DNA from 2 places in the Clostridium sp. TJA020 genome. Region 2 is predicted to be linked to the other one. Evidence: riboswitches for the same ligand, from Rfam matches in the RefSeq annotation. Region 2 holds a riboswitch; the other holds the start of a gene.
The links. A riboswitch is a leader RNA that binds a small molecule or an ion and turns the genes downstream of it on or off. The one in region 2 is predicted to bind cyclic di-GMP.
Positions count from the first base shown of each region.

Region 1: another riboswitch for cyclic di-GMP. It lies ahead of AC4FQ1_RS11110 (sensor domain-containing protein); the one in region 2 lies ahead of AC4FQ1_RS05350 (BsaA family SipW-dependent biofilm matrix protein).

Region 1 covers NZ_JBZEFC010000007.1:127,838-133,787, forward strand. Annotated here, with positions in the region: gene purN (phosphoribosylglycinamide formyltransferase) at 1-307, shown strand, start outside; gene purH (bifunctional phosphoribosylaminoimidazolecarboxamide formyltransferase/IMP cyclohydrolase) at 312-1,814, shown strand; gene purD (phosphoribosylamine--glycine ligase) at 1,854-3,101, shown strand; cyclic di-GMP riboswitch class I at 3,159-3,250, shown strand; gene AC4FQ1_RS11110 (sensor domain-containing protein) at 3,590-5,341, shown strand; gene AC4FQ1_RS11115 (class I SAM-dependent methyltransferase) at 5,526-5,950, shown strand, end outside.
Region 2 covers NZ_JBZEFC010000002.1:306,339-312,288, reverse strand. Annotated here, with positions in the region: gene AC4FQ1_RS05370 (DUF979 domain-containing protein) at 1-187, shown strand, start outside; gene pcp (pyroglutamyl-peptidase I) at 224-865, shown strand; gene AC4FQ1_RS05360 (gamma-glutamylcyclotransferase family protein) at 859-1,263, shown strand; gene AC4FQ1_RS05355 (signal peptidase I) at 1,432-1,962, shown strand; cyclic di-GMP riboswitch class II at 2,068-2,151, shown strand; cyclic di-GMP riboswitch class II at 2,221-2,301, shown strand; gene AC4FQ1_RS05350 (BsaA family SipW-dependent biofilm matrix protein) at 2,382-3,107, shown strand; gene AC4FQ1_RS05345 (LPXTG cell wall anchor domain-containing protein) at 3,139-3,804, shown strand; gene AC4FQ1_RS05340 (hypothetical protein) at 3,880-4,488, shown strand; gene AC4FQ1_RS05335 (vWA domain-containing protein) at 4,497-5,950, shown strand, end outside.

The DNA of each region.
Region 1 (5,950 bases), on a different contig from region 2:
ACATCCATCATTAATTCCTTCATTTTGTGGTGAGGGAATGTATGGATTAAATGTTCATAAAAAAGTTATACAAAGTGGAGTAAAGATATCTGGATGTACAGTCCATTTTGTAAATAATGAGATAGATGGTGGAGAAATAATATTACAAGAAGCTGTTAAAGTTTATTTTAATGATACTCCAGAAATACTTCAAAATAGAGTTTTGAAGAAAGAACATAAATTACTTCCTTTAGCTATTAAATATATAAGCGAAGGAAAAGTGAAAATTAAAGAGGGTAAAGTAAATATTTTAAAAGGAGAGGAATAATTTAATGAAAAAGAGAGCTTTAATTAGCGTGTTTGATAAAGAGGGAATATTAGAATTTGCAAAGTTTTTAATCAATAGAAATGTTGAAATAATATCAACTGGTGGAACATATAAGTATTTAAAGGAAAATGGAATTTCAGTAATTGAAGTTAATGAAATTACTGATTTTCCAGAAATGTTAGATGGAAGAGTTAAAACATTACATCCTAATATACATGCAGGTATATTAGCAATAAGAGAAAATAAAGAACATATGAATACGCTAAACAAAAAAGAAATAAGTACAATAGATTATGTTGTTGTAAATTTATATCCATTTTTTGAAAAAGTTCGTGAAAATTTAGAGTTTGATGAAAAAGTAGAATTTATTGATATTGGCGGACCAACAATGCTTAGAGCCGCTGCTAAAAATTTTAAAGATGTAGTAGTTATATCTGATAAAAATGATTATAAAATTGTAATGGATGAAATGGAAAAAAATAATGATGTTTCTTATAAACTTAGAAAAAAATTAGCAGGAAGAGTATTTAATTTAATGAGCGCTTATGATGCTGCAATTTCAAACTTTTTATTAGATGATATAGAATATCCGGAATATCTTTCAGTTTCGTTTAGAAAAAAACAACAATTAAGATACGGTGAAAATTCTCATCAAAGTGCTGCTTTTTATGAATCAACTATGCTAGATGGAGCTATGAATACATTTAATGTTTTAAACGGAAAAGAACTCTCATACAACAATTTTAAAGATGTAGATATAGCTTGGAAATGTGCTAATGAATTTGATGAACCATCATGTTGTGCATTAAAGCATAATACACCATGTGGAGTGGCAGTTGGAAAAGATACTTACGAAGCTTATATTAAAGCTTATGAAGTTGATCCTACATCAATATTTGGAGGAATAGTAGCTTTTAATAAAAAAGTTGATAAGAGAACAGCTGAAGAGATGATTAAAATTTTCTTAGAAGTTATTGCTGCACCAGAATATGATGATGATGCATTAGAAATATTAAAGCAAAAGAAAAATTTAAGAGTTCTTGAATTCGAAAATCTTCCAAAAGATGATAAGTATATGGTTACAGTTGATGGAGGAATATTAGTACAAGAAGAAGATAAAAATCTTTTTAATGAATTAAAAGTTGTTACAGAAGTAAAACCAACTTCAGAAGAAATGAATGATTTAATATTTGGAATGAAGGTTGTAAAATATGTTAAATCAAATGCTATTGTAGTAGCACATGATGGAATTGCATTAGGTATTGGGGGAGGACAAGTTAATAGAATTTGGCCAACAGAAGATGCTCTAAGAAGAGGAAAGGGAGCAACAATTTTGGCATCAGATGCATTTTTCCCTTTTAGAGATGTTGTAGATAAAGCAGCTAAGTATGGAATAAAAGCAATAATACAACCAGGAGGTTCTTTAAGAGATCAAGAATCTATAGATGCATGTAATGAACATGGTATATCAATGGTGTTTACAGGTATTAGGCATTTTAAACATTAATTAAAGCTTTTTAGAATATAGTAAAAGGGGTTTTAAAATATGAATATACTTTTAGTTGGTTCAGGTGGAAGAGAACATGCAATAGCATGGAAAATATCAAAAAATAAAAAGGTAAATAAAATATATGTAGCTCCAGGTAATGGGGGGACTGCAATTGAGGATAAATGTGAAAATGTAAATATAACTGATATAGAAAATCTAATAAAGTTTTCAAAAGAAAATAATATAGATTTAACTATAGTTGGACCAGAAGAGCCTCTTATAAATGGAATAGTAGATAGATTTGAAGAAGAAGGATTAAAAATTTTTGGACCTAATAAGGCTGCTGCAATGCTTGAGGGGAGCAAAGCTTTTTCAAAGGACTTTATGAAAAAATATGGAGTGAAAACAGCAGAATATAATGTATTTTATGATGTGTATAAGGCAAAAGAATATTTAAATAATTGTAAATATCCAGTAGTAATTAAGGCAGATGGAGTTGCAGCTGGAAAAGGTGTTGTTATATGTAACAATAAATGTGAAGCTTTAAAGTCAATTGAAGATTTTATGGTATTAGATGTATTCAATGGAGCAGGTAAAAAAGTAGTAATAGAAGAATTTTTAGAAGGTATTGAAGCATCAATTCTTTCTATAACTGATGGTAATACTATTGTGCCATTTATATCAGCTAAAGATCATAAACAAATATATGATGAAAATAGAGGTCCAAATACAGGTGGAATGGGAGTTATTTGTCCTAATCCATATGTTACAGATGAGGTATTAAGAGATTTTAAAGAAAATATTATGGATAAAACACTAGAAGGAATAAAAGAAGAAGGATTTAATTTTAAAGGAATAATATTCTTTGGGATAATGATAACTAATGATGGTGTAAAACTTTTAGAATATAATGTAAGAATGGGAGATCCTGAAACACAATCAGTTTTAGCTCTTATGAAAAGTGATTTTTTAGATATAATATATTCAGCTATGAATGAAAATTTAGAAAGTTTAAATATAGAATTTTCAGATGAAACTTGTATAAATGTAGTTATGGCGTCAGAAGGATATCCTTTAGAATACGAAACTGGATATAATATAAGTATTGGAAATGTTGATGATAAAGTGTTTATTGCAGGAGCTAAACTTGAAAGTGGTAACTTAGTTACAAGTGGTGGAAGAGTTTTATCTGTTTTAGGAATAGGAAATAATATTGAAGAAGCAAGATATAAAGCTTACAAAAATGTAGAAAATATAATTTTTAAAGGAGCTTATTTCAGAACTGATTTAGGAATAATAAAATAATGTTAGTTAAAATAAATACTTGAAAAGCTTATAAAAATATAGTACTATTTAATAGTAAAAATAAATAGGCAAACTTAGAGAAATTTAAGGACGCAAAGCTATAGGGACTAAGGTTTTTATTTTAAAAACTATGTTAGCCAGTTGCCAAAAAGTAAACATACTTTTTGTTTTTAATTCAGAATATATGTAAATACACAATATATTTATTTTAGTTTAGATTTTGGCTACTCTTATTTTGAGTGGTTTTTTTTTATAATTTTTTAGATATGCCCAACAATTTAAATATTTATATATAATTAATAAAAGCGATAAAAACTATTAATATTAGTTTTTATCGCTTTTATTATTAATGTATTATTTAAAAATATATACTTGATTAATATATGTATTAGTACGAAAATAAAATAGATTAGTAATTTTTGTATATTTTATTATTTAATTAAAAATATTATTTAATTAAATATAATAAGGAGATGTAAATTTAGTATATGAGTAAAAAAAGTCTAAAGAATATAATTAATTCTAAAGAGGCTAGAAAGTATTTAGAGAGAATTGAAAATATTGAAATATTACAAGAATTATATAAAGTAAAAAAGGATAAAAATAATTTGAATATTATAATAAAAAATATACCATTTGCTATTATCTTAAAAGATAATAATAGTTCAATACTTGAAGTAAATGATAATTTTTTGAATTATTATAATATTAAAAGAGAGGATATTATTGGGCAAAATTGGAGATATGAATTTAAAAAAGAACTCATAGAGAAAATAATATTAGAAGATAAAATGGTTATTAATAAAAGGGATAATATTCAATTTATTAGAGAAAAAATAATAAATGGAGAATTGAGAACAATAGAAGTTCATAAAATTCCAGTTTGGGACAATAAAAATAATGTCATAGGAATAGTTGTTATTTACATGGATATAGTTAATTTTGAAGGTTATAGTGATGAATTAAGAAAGTTAATATTTACTGATTCACTTACGGGATTAAATAATAGACGAAGTATATATACATATTTAAAAAAAATTAAGAAAGATACAGAGTATGCTTCATTAATTTCCATAGATATTGATGATTTCAAAAAGGTAAACGATACCTTTGGGCATTATTGGGGAGATAAAGTTTTAGTATTGATTTCTAATATATTTAAACGGGTTTGTAATGATGCTTTTGTAGCACGAATTAGTGGAGATGAATTTATAATTATTTATAAAGATGTAACTAACGAAAAGTTTTTAATAAAAAAGGTTAAAGAAATTATAAAGACTTTAAATTATCAGTTTAGAAAAAGAGAAAAAATAAATTCAATATCAGCAAGCTTTGGAATTTTAACGGATAAAATTAAAGATAATAAAATTGAAGATTTATTAAAAAAAGCAGATTTTGCTTTATATAAAGCTAAAATTAGAGGTAAAAATCAATATGCCTTTTACACTAAAGAATTTGAGAAAGAAAGATTATTTAAATTAGAAATAGAGAGAGAACTTAAAAGAGCTTTAAAAAATAATGAATTAGAATTATATTATCAGCCACAATATACTTATAATAAAAAAATAATAGGATTTGAAGCTTTACTAAGATGGAATAATGAAAAATTTAAGAATGTTCCTGTTGAAAAAATAATCAGTTATATAGAACAAGTTAATATGATAAATATATTTGGAAAATATATATTAAAAAAAGCATTAGTATTTTCAAAGGAAATAAATAAAAATAGAGAAGATCCTATAATTGTATCTGTAAATATTTCGGAAATACAAATAATGTATGAAAATTTTACAGATATAATTGAAAATTTATTAAAAGAAATAAATATAAATCCAAATCTTTTAGGTATAGAGATTACAGAAAACACTTTAATTAAAAATATAAAGTTTAATATAAAGAAACTTAAAAAGTTAAAAAAATTTGGAGTTAAGGTTTATTTAGATGACTTTGGAAAAGGATACTCATCATTAAATTATTTAATTAAATTACCTATATCGGGTATAAAAATAGATAAAGAATTTATACAAAATATGAGTAAAAGTGATGATTATAAAAAATTAGTAAAGTTAGCTGTAGATATAGGACAGTCATTAGAAATTAAAGTTGTTGCAGAAGGAGTTGAAACATACAAGCAACTTCACATATTAAAAGAAATGAATGTTGAATATATACAAGGATATTTATTTTCAAAACCTTTATGCGAAAAAGATGCTAAAAAATTAATTAATAAATTGAAATAAAAGCTTTGGATATAAATTTTAAAAAAGATGCTATAAATTTTTTGCAGCATCTTTTGTTTTATAATAAGACTTTATTTTTATATATTTTTTTCTTAGAGTGTTGTATTATTTTAATATAATAAATTTAATTATGTATAGACATAATTTATTTTAGAGAGAAAACAAAAAGTAAGGTGTGAACTTAATGGAAGAATTAAAAAGAGCTATAAAAGAAATTACAAATGAAAAAGCTTTTAAAATAGTTATAAGTAATAAGATGAACAAAGAAATAGAATATAAAAAGATAAATATTGAATTAAAAGAAAAAAACAATAAAGAATATTATCAAATAGAAAAATATACAGATAAACAAGTTTTTCATGAAAATATTGAGAAAGATAAGTTTGAAGGTAAGCTTTTAGAAATAATAGAAGAAAATTATAAGCAAGTTGATGCTTTTAGTGAAAATTGTAATATAAATATTAAGATTTCTAAAAAGGGAAAAGTATTTTTAGGAAAGAAAAAAGTTGATAATAAAAAGTTATGTGAATCATGTAATAAATCACATAATAAAGAAAAAAATTATATTCTTAAAGAAGGAATGATAATAGAACCTTTAATAGATTTAGG
Region 2 (5,950 bases):
TGGAGCATTAGCACTTACTGCTGGATATTGTGGAACACTTTTAACACCTATGGCTGCAAATTTTAATATAGTTCCATCTGCATTGCTAGAATGTAGAGATCAAAATGAAGTAATTAAGACTCAGGCACCAACAGCTATAATATTATTAGTTGTTCATATATTTGCTATGTATTTCTTAGCGTTTTAAAAAATTTAAGGGTATAGTAACAAAGGAGGAATTAAAATGAAGATATTATTAACTGGATTTGATCCTTTTGGTGGTGAAAAAATAAATCCAGCACAAGAAGCTGTAAATATGGTTTCAGATAATATAAATGGTGCAGAAGTAATAAAACTTATAATACCAACTGTATATGAAAAATCATTAAAAGTTATAGAAGAATCTATAATAAAACATAAACCAGATGTAGTAATATCAATTGGTCAAGCTGGGGGAAGATATGATATAACTCCAGAAAGAGTTGCAATTAATATAAATGATTTTAGAATAAAAGACAATGAGGGAAATCAACCAATAGATGAGGTTATAAGAGCAGATGGAGATGCTGCATATTTTTCAAATTTACCATTAAAAGCAATAGTAAAACATTTAAATGAGAATGGAATACCAAGCACTCTTTCAAATACAGCTGGAACTTTTGTATGCAATCATGTAATGTATGGAGTTTTATACATGATAAATAAAAAGTATCCAAATATTAAAGGAGGGTTTGTTCACATACCATATATAACATCTCAAATCTTAGATAAAAAGAATGTACCTTTTATGTCGTTAAATGAAATAGTAAAAGGTATAGAATTAATTTTAGAAGCATGTACTATCTATGATGAAGATGTAAAAGTAATTGGTGGAGAAATATGTTAGTGGATAAAGTATTTGTATATGGAAGTCTTAGAAGTGGGATGTTCAACTATGAGAAATTATTAAAGGGTAAGGTTAAAGGGTTAAAAAAGGGGACAATTTATGGAGAATTGTTCCATATAGAAAATAAGGGATATCCAGCAGTAATTTGTGGGGAAGAAGAAATTGCTGGTGAATTAATGACATTTAAAAATTTTAATAAAACTTTATTTGAACTAGATGAATTAGAAAATTTTAAAGTTTTAGATGAAAATTCAGAGTATTTAAGAGAGGTTGTTGAAGTTTATTTAGAGGATGGTACTAAAGAAAAAGCATATTTTTATAAATATAATACAAAATCTATTTTAAATAAAGAAGATAAGTTATTAAAAGTTAAAAGTGGGGATTGGTTTAAGAGGTAATGTAGAAAGAAGTTATCAAATATTTGGTAACTTCTTTTTTGTATAATTTATAGATTATAAACCAAAAATACAATAAATATTAACAAAAATATAGTAAACTTAAAAAACATATAAATATTAAATTGAATATGCTAAATTATTTTTATAATTTAATCATTAGGGGGAAAAATGAAAGATAAAAAACAATTAAAAAAGAAAAATTCAATAAAAACTGTACTTAATATTATATTTTATTTATTTATAGTTGCAGTTATAGTTTTATCAATCTTTAATATAATGGGTGAAAAAGAAGGAAAACATCCAAGTATATTAGGTTATAGTACATATTATATAATGACTGGTAGTATGGAACCAAATATAAATCCAGGAAGTTTAGTGGTAGTTAAAAATGGTACAGATCAATCAATAAAAGTTGGAGATGTAATAACATTTAGAGGCTCAACAGGAAAGACAATAACAACTCATAGAGTGCAAAAGGTTATAAATAATGGAACTGAATTTATAACAAAAGGAGATGCAAATAATACAGCTGATCCAATTCCAGTTAAAAATATGCAAGTTATAGGAAAGGTAATGTTCCATGTACCTTATTTAGGAAATATATCTCAATTTATTCAAAGAAATTTAGTTATAGTAATAATATTTATTTTGGCCTTATTTGGTATTAGTACAGTTATCGATAAAGTTAGAAATAAATAATAAAAATATATTTTATTAATAAATTTAACAAAGTGTTAATAAAGTAAAATAAATATAAAAACTATTGTATAATAAAAAACTAAATGATAACATTTTATTATAAAAATGAAATTTAGGAGCTTTGAAACATATTCTGTATATGGGCACTTGGAATATGTGGAGCTAGTAGTGCAACCGACTAATTTATATTATTTTAAATATAGATTAGTCTTTTTTTATATAAAAATATATTAATTAAGACTAATGCAATTAAAACTAAAATTTTATAGAAGCTTTGAAGTATGTTCTGTATATGGGCACTTGGAACATATGGAGCTAGTAGTGCAACCGGCTAATTCTACATGATTAGCTTATTTTCTTAGCTAATCCTTACATTATATTCTAAAAATATAAAATAAAGTAAAACGGAGGATTAACAAATGAAAAAGAAAAAAATTATTAGTGCAATAGCGGCAGTCGCAGTAGTGGCATCATTATCAATAGGATCATTAGCTTGGTTTACATCACAAGACAGTGTAACAAATAAATTTTCAACAGTATCAACAGATAATCCAAGCAATGCAAATTCAGGAATAGATATAAACGAAGATTTTGATAAAACAACTGCTCAAAAAGTACTTCCAGGAACAGAAGTAAAAAAACTTGTAAAGGTTGATAGTAAAGCACAATATGATCAACTTGTAAAAGTAAAATTAGAAAAAGTTTGGACAAATTCAAGAGGAGATAAAGTTGACTCATATAAGGTTACTACTAAAATAGGACAAGATACTAATGGAAATAATATTAAGTTGGAAGATATAACTTATTATGATAGTTCAAAAGATAATACACCAAAAGATGCTAAAAAATTAGATTTAAGTTTAATTAAATTAAATTTTGGAGATAACTTAGGTGATTCAGAAGGAAAGTGGATTGATGGAAAAGAAGGAACTTATTATTATAATGGAATTCTTAAACCAGGGGCTACAACAAATGCATTATTAAATAGTGTTACATTAGATAAAAAAGCAGATAATGTTTATAAAAACTTAAAGTTTAATGTTATAGTTACAGCAGATGGTATACAAGCATCAAATGGAGCTGTAAGTGATGGATGGAAAGAAGCACCTCAAGCTATTAAAGATTTAGGCGGAGTATCTAAATAATTAAATAAATATAAAAGTAGGGTGATAATATATGAAAAATATTTTAAAAGCTTTTGTATTAACCCTATCAATTATATTACTTACTGGAATTAAGGGGGAGGCAGCAGAGGTGCTTCCCCCTAATGTTAAATTGGTAGGAGATGCTAATGGAATAGTATTTGTTAATGGTGATGAACCTTTTTTATGTAAATATAATATGCTTCCTGGGGATAGTGTAAAAAGAACAATGACTCTTAAAAATGCTCATAAAGATTCTTATGATATATATGTAAGAGCTGAAAGAGTTACTAAAAGTAAACAGTATGATTTATTAAAAAAGATAAATTTAGTTGTAAAATATGATGGCAATATTATATATAATGGTCCAATAGCTAGTAAAAATGGATTAAGTAATGAGATTTTTCTTGGTAAAGTTAAGCCAGGAGAAGAAAAAAAGCTTGAAGCTGAGGCTGTATTTGATGGAAAAACAATCGGAAATGAGTACAAAAATAAATATGCTGAAGTTGAATGGATATTTACTGGTATAAAAATTCCAGAGCAAATGATTAATAAAGAAAATAATTATAATCTAAATAATAAAAAAATGAATGGTATTTTACCTAAAACTGGTTACGAAAATTTTTATTTTATAGGTATATTAATTGCTTCAATAGGAATTATTTCTATTTTAAAAAAAGATAAGAAATTTAGTAAGTAGTAGTAATGGTATTTAAAATTATTTATATATAAAAGTTATACGATTTATGGATACTTCTTAAAAAGGAGGAAAAGTATGATTAAAAAGAAGAAAATTATAATTGCAACAATTGGAATAGCGTTAGTTAGTTTAATTAGTTTAATCAGCTTTGCAAGTAATGCATTTTTTACATCTTCTGATAAAGTGAAAAATGATTTTAAAATTGCTAAATATGAAGTTACTACTAAGGAAAATTTTGATCCTAGTAAATATAATAAAAATGATACTATAAAAAAAGAAGTTTATGTAGAAAATACAGGAAGCTTACCTGCTTATATAAGAGTTAAAATAGTTCCAGTATGGAAAAATGGATTACCTATACAAGTTAATGGTAAAAGCACAGTTGATTTAAATATTATTAATTTAGATAGTTGGGTAAAAATAGGGGATTATTATTATTATAAGGGAGTATTAAATCCTAAATCTTCTACAAAAAAATTACTAGATAGTGTAAAAATTAGTGATAATATAAAAAATTTAGATGGTGATTATGATATAAAAAATTTATCTGTTGATGTATTTACTGAAAGTATAATACATCTAGATGAAACAAAAGAGAACCAAAAAGAGATTAATATTAAAAGAATAAAAGAAGCTTGGAAAGTTGATGAATCTAAGTTTATTGATAAAAAGAGTAAGGAGTGATTTTACTAATGAATAATAAAAGAAAAAAATCTAAAGTTATTTTAGCAATGACAGTAATATTCACTTTTTTTACTTTTAATATTACTCCATTGAGTGTTAACGCAGATAATAGAGAAACAGCAAATAATAAAAGTTTATTTACTATAAGTAAAACAGCAGAATATTATCACAAAGGGGATAAACAAAAACAATTAAAAGATAGAGAATATACTATAAATTTAAATGCTTCATTTAATGGAGCAACAAAATCAAATCCTAAAGATGTAATATTAGTTTTGGATAAGTCAGGAAGTATGAAATCTAATAAAGCAGAAGATAACTTAAAAGAGGCTGCAATTAACTTTTCAAAAAAGTTGCTTTCGGATAAAAATAATAAAATATCTGTAATAACATTTTCAGGAACTTATGAAAATGATAGAGAAATTAAGGGGTTAAAAAAAGTTTCATATAATGAATATAAAGGGTATTTAAAATATTATAATGACAATAAAGAAGAAGTAGTAACTATACATGATGATGACTCAAATGAATATTATTGTTATGGATATATAAATAAAGGATTAAAAAATGAAAAGAAATTATTGTTAAGAAAAATATATACCCAAAGCTTACACTTTCCTCAATATATATATATTGGTTATAAGGTTATGTCTGGTATTAAATCCGATTCAGATTTATTAGTAGATTTTACTTCAAATAAAAATTATGTAACACAAAAAATAAATAGTATTACCTCTGAAGGAGTTACTAATGCAGAAGCAGCTTTAGATAAAGTTGAAATACAACTACAGAAAGTTAAGAATGACAATAGGGGAAAATACGTTATATTTTTTACAGACGGATTACCTAACTATAGCTTAAATTATGTAGGTGAAAATAACCAAAATTATATTAGCTTGAATGTTATTAATCAAACTATAAATACTTATAAAGAAATAGAAAAAGAAAATAAAAATACTAGGTTTATATCTTTAGGATTTAAAAGTTCTACGTTAGGTTTTGATGGATATTATAAAAATATGTCAGACAAATTCTTGTCTGGAATACAAAATTATAATAAAGAAATAGAACCTGAGAGTAAAAATGGAGTAATTTATATAAATAGTCCTAATGATATTGATAAGGTTTATGATAAAATTTATAAAAAAATTATAAATTCTATAGATAATGTAACAATAAGAGATGTAGTTCCAGATAATTTTAAAATAGTTGAAGGTAGTGTGACAAAAGGCGGAAAGATAGATGGAAATACTGTCACTTGGGATAATCAAGTAATAACAAAACAAAACCAAACTTTTTCATTTAGGATTAAGGCTAAGGATACTTATCTTGGAAATGTAGAAGCTAATAGTGATTATATGAATAAAGATGGTTCAATTAATACTAATGAAAAGGCAACAATAGAATATATAAATCCCACTGATAATAAAAAAACTATAGAAGAATTTCCAATACCTAAAGT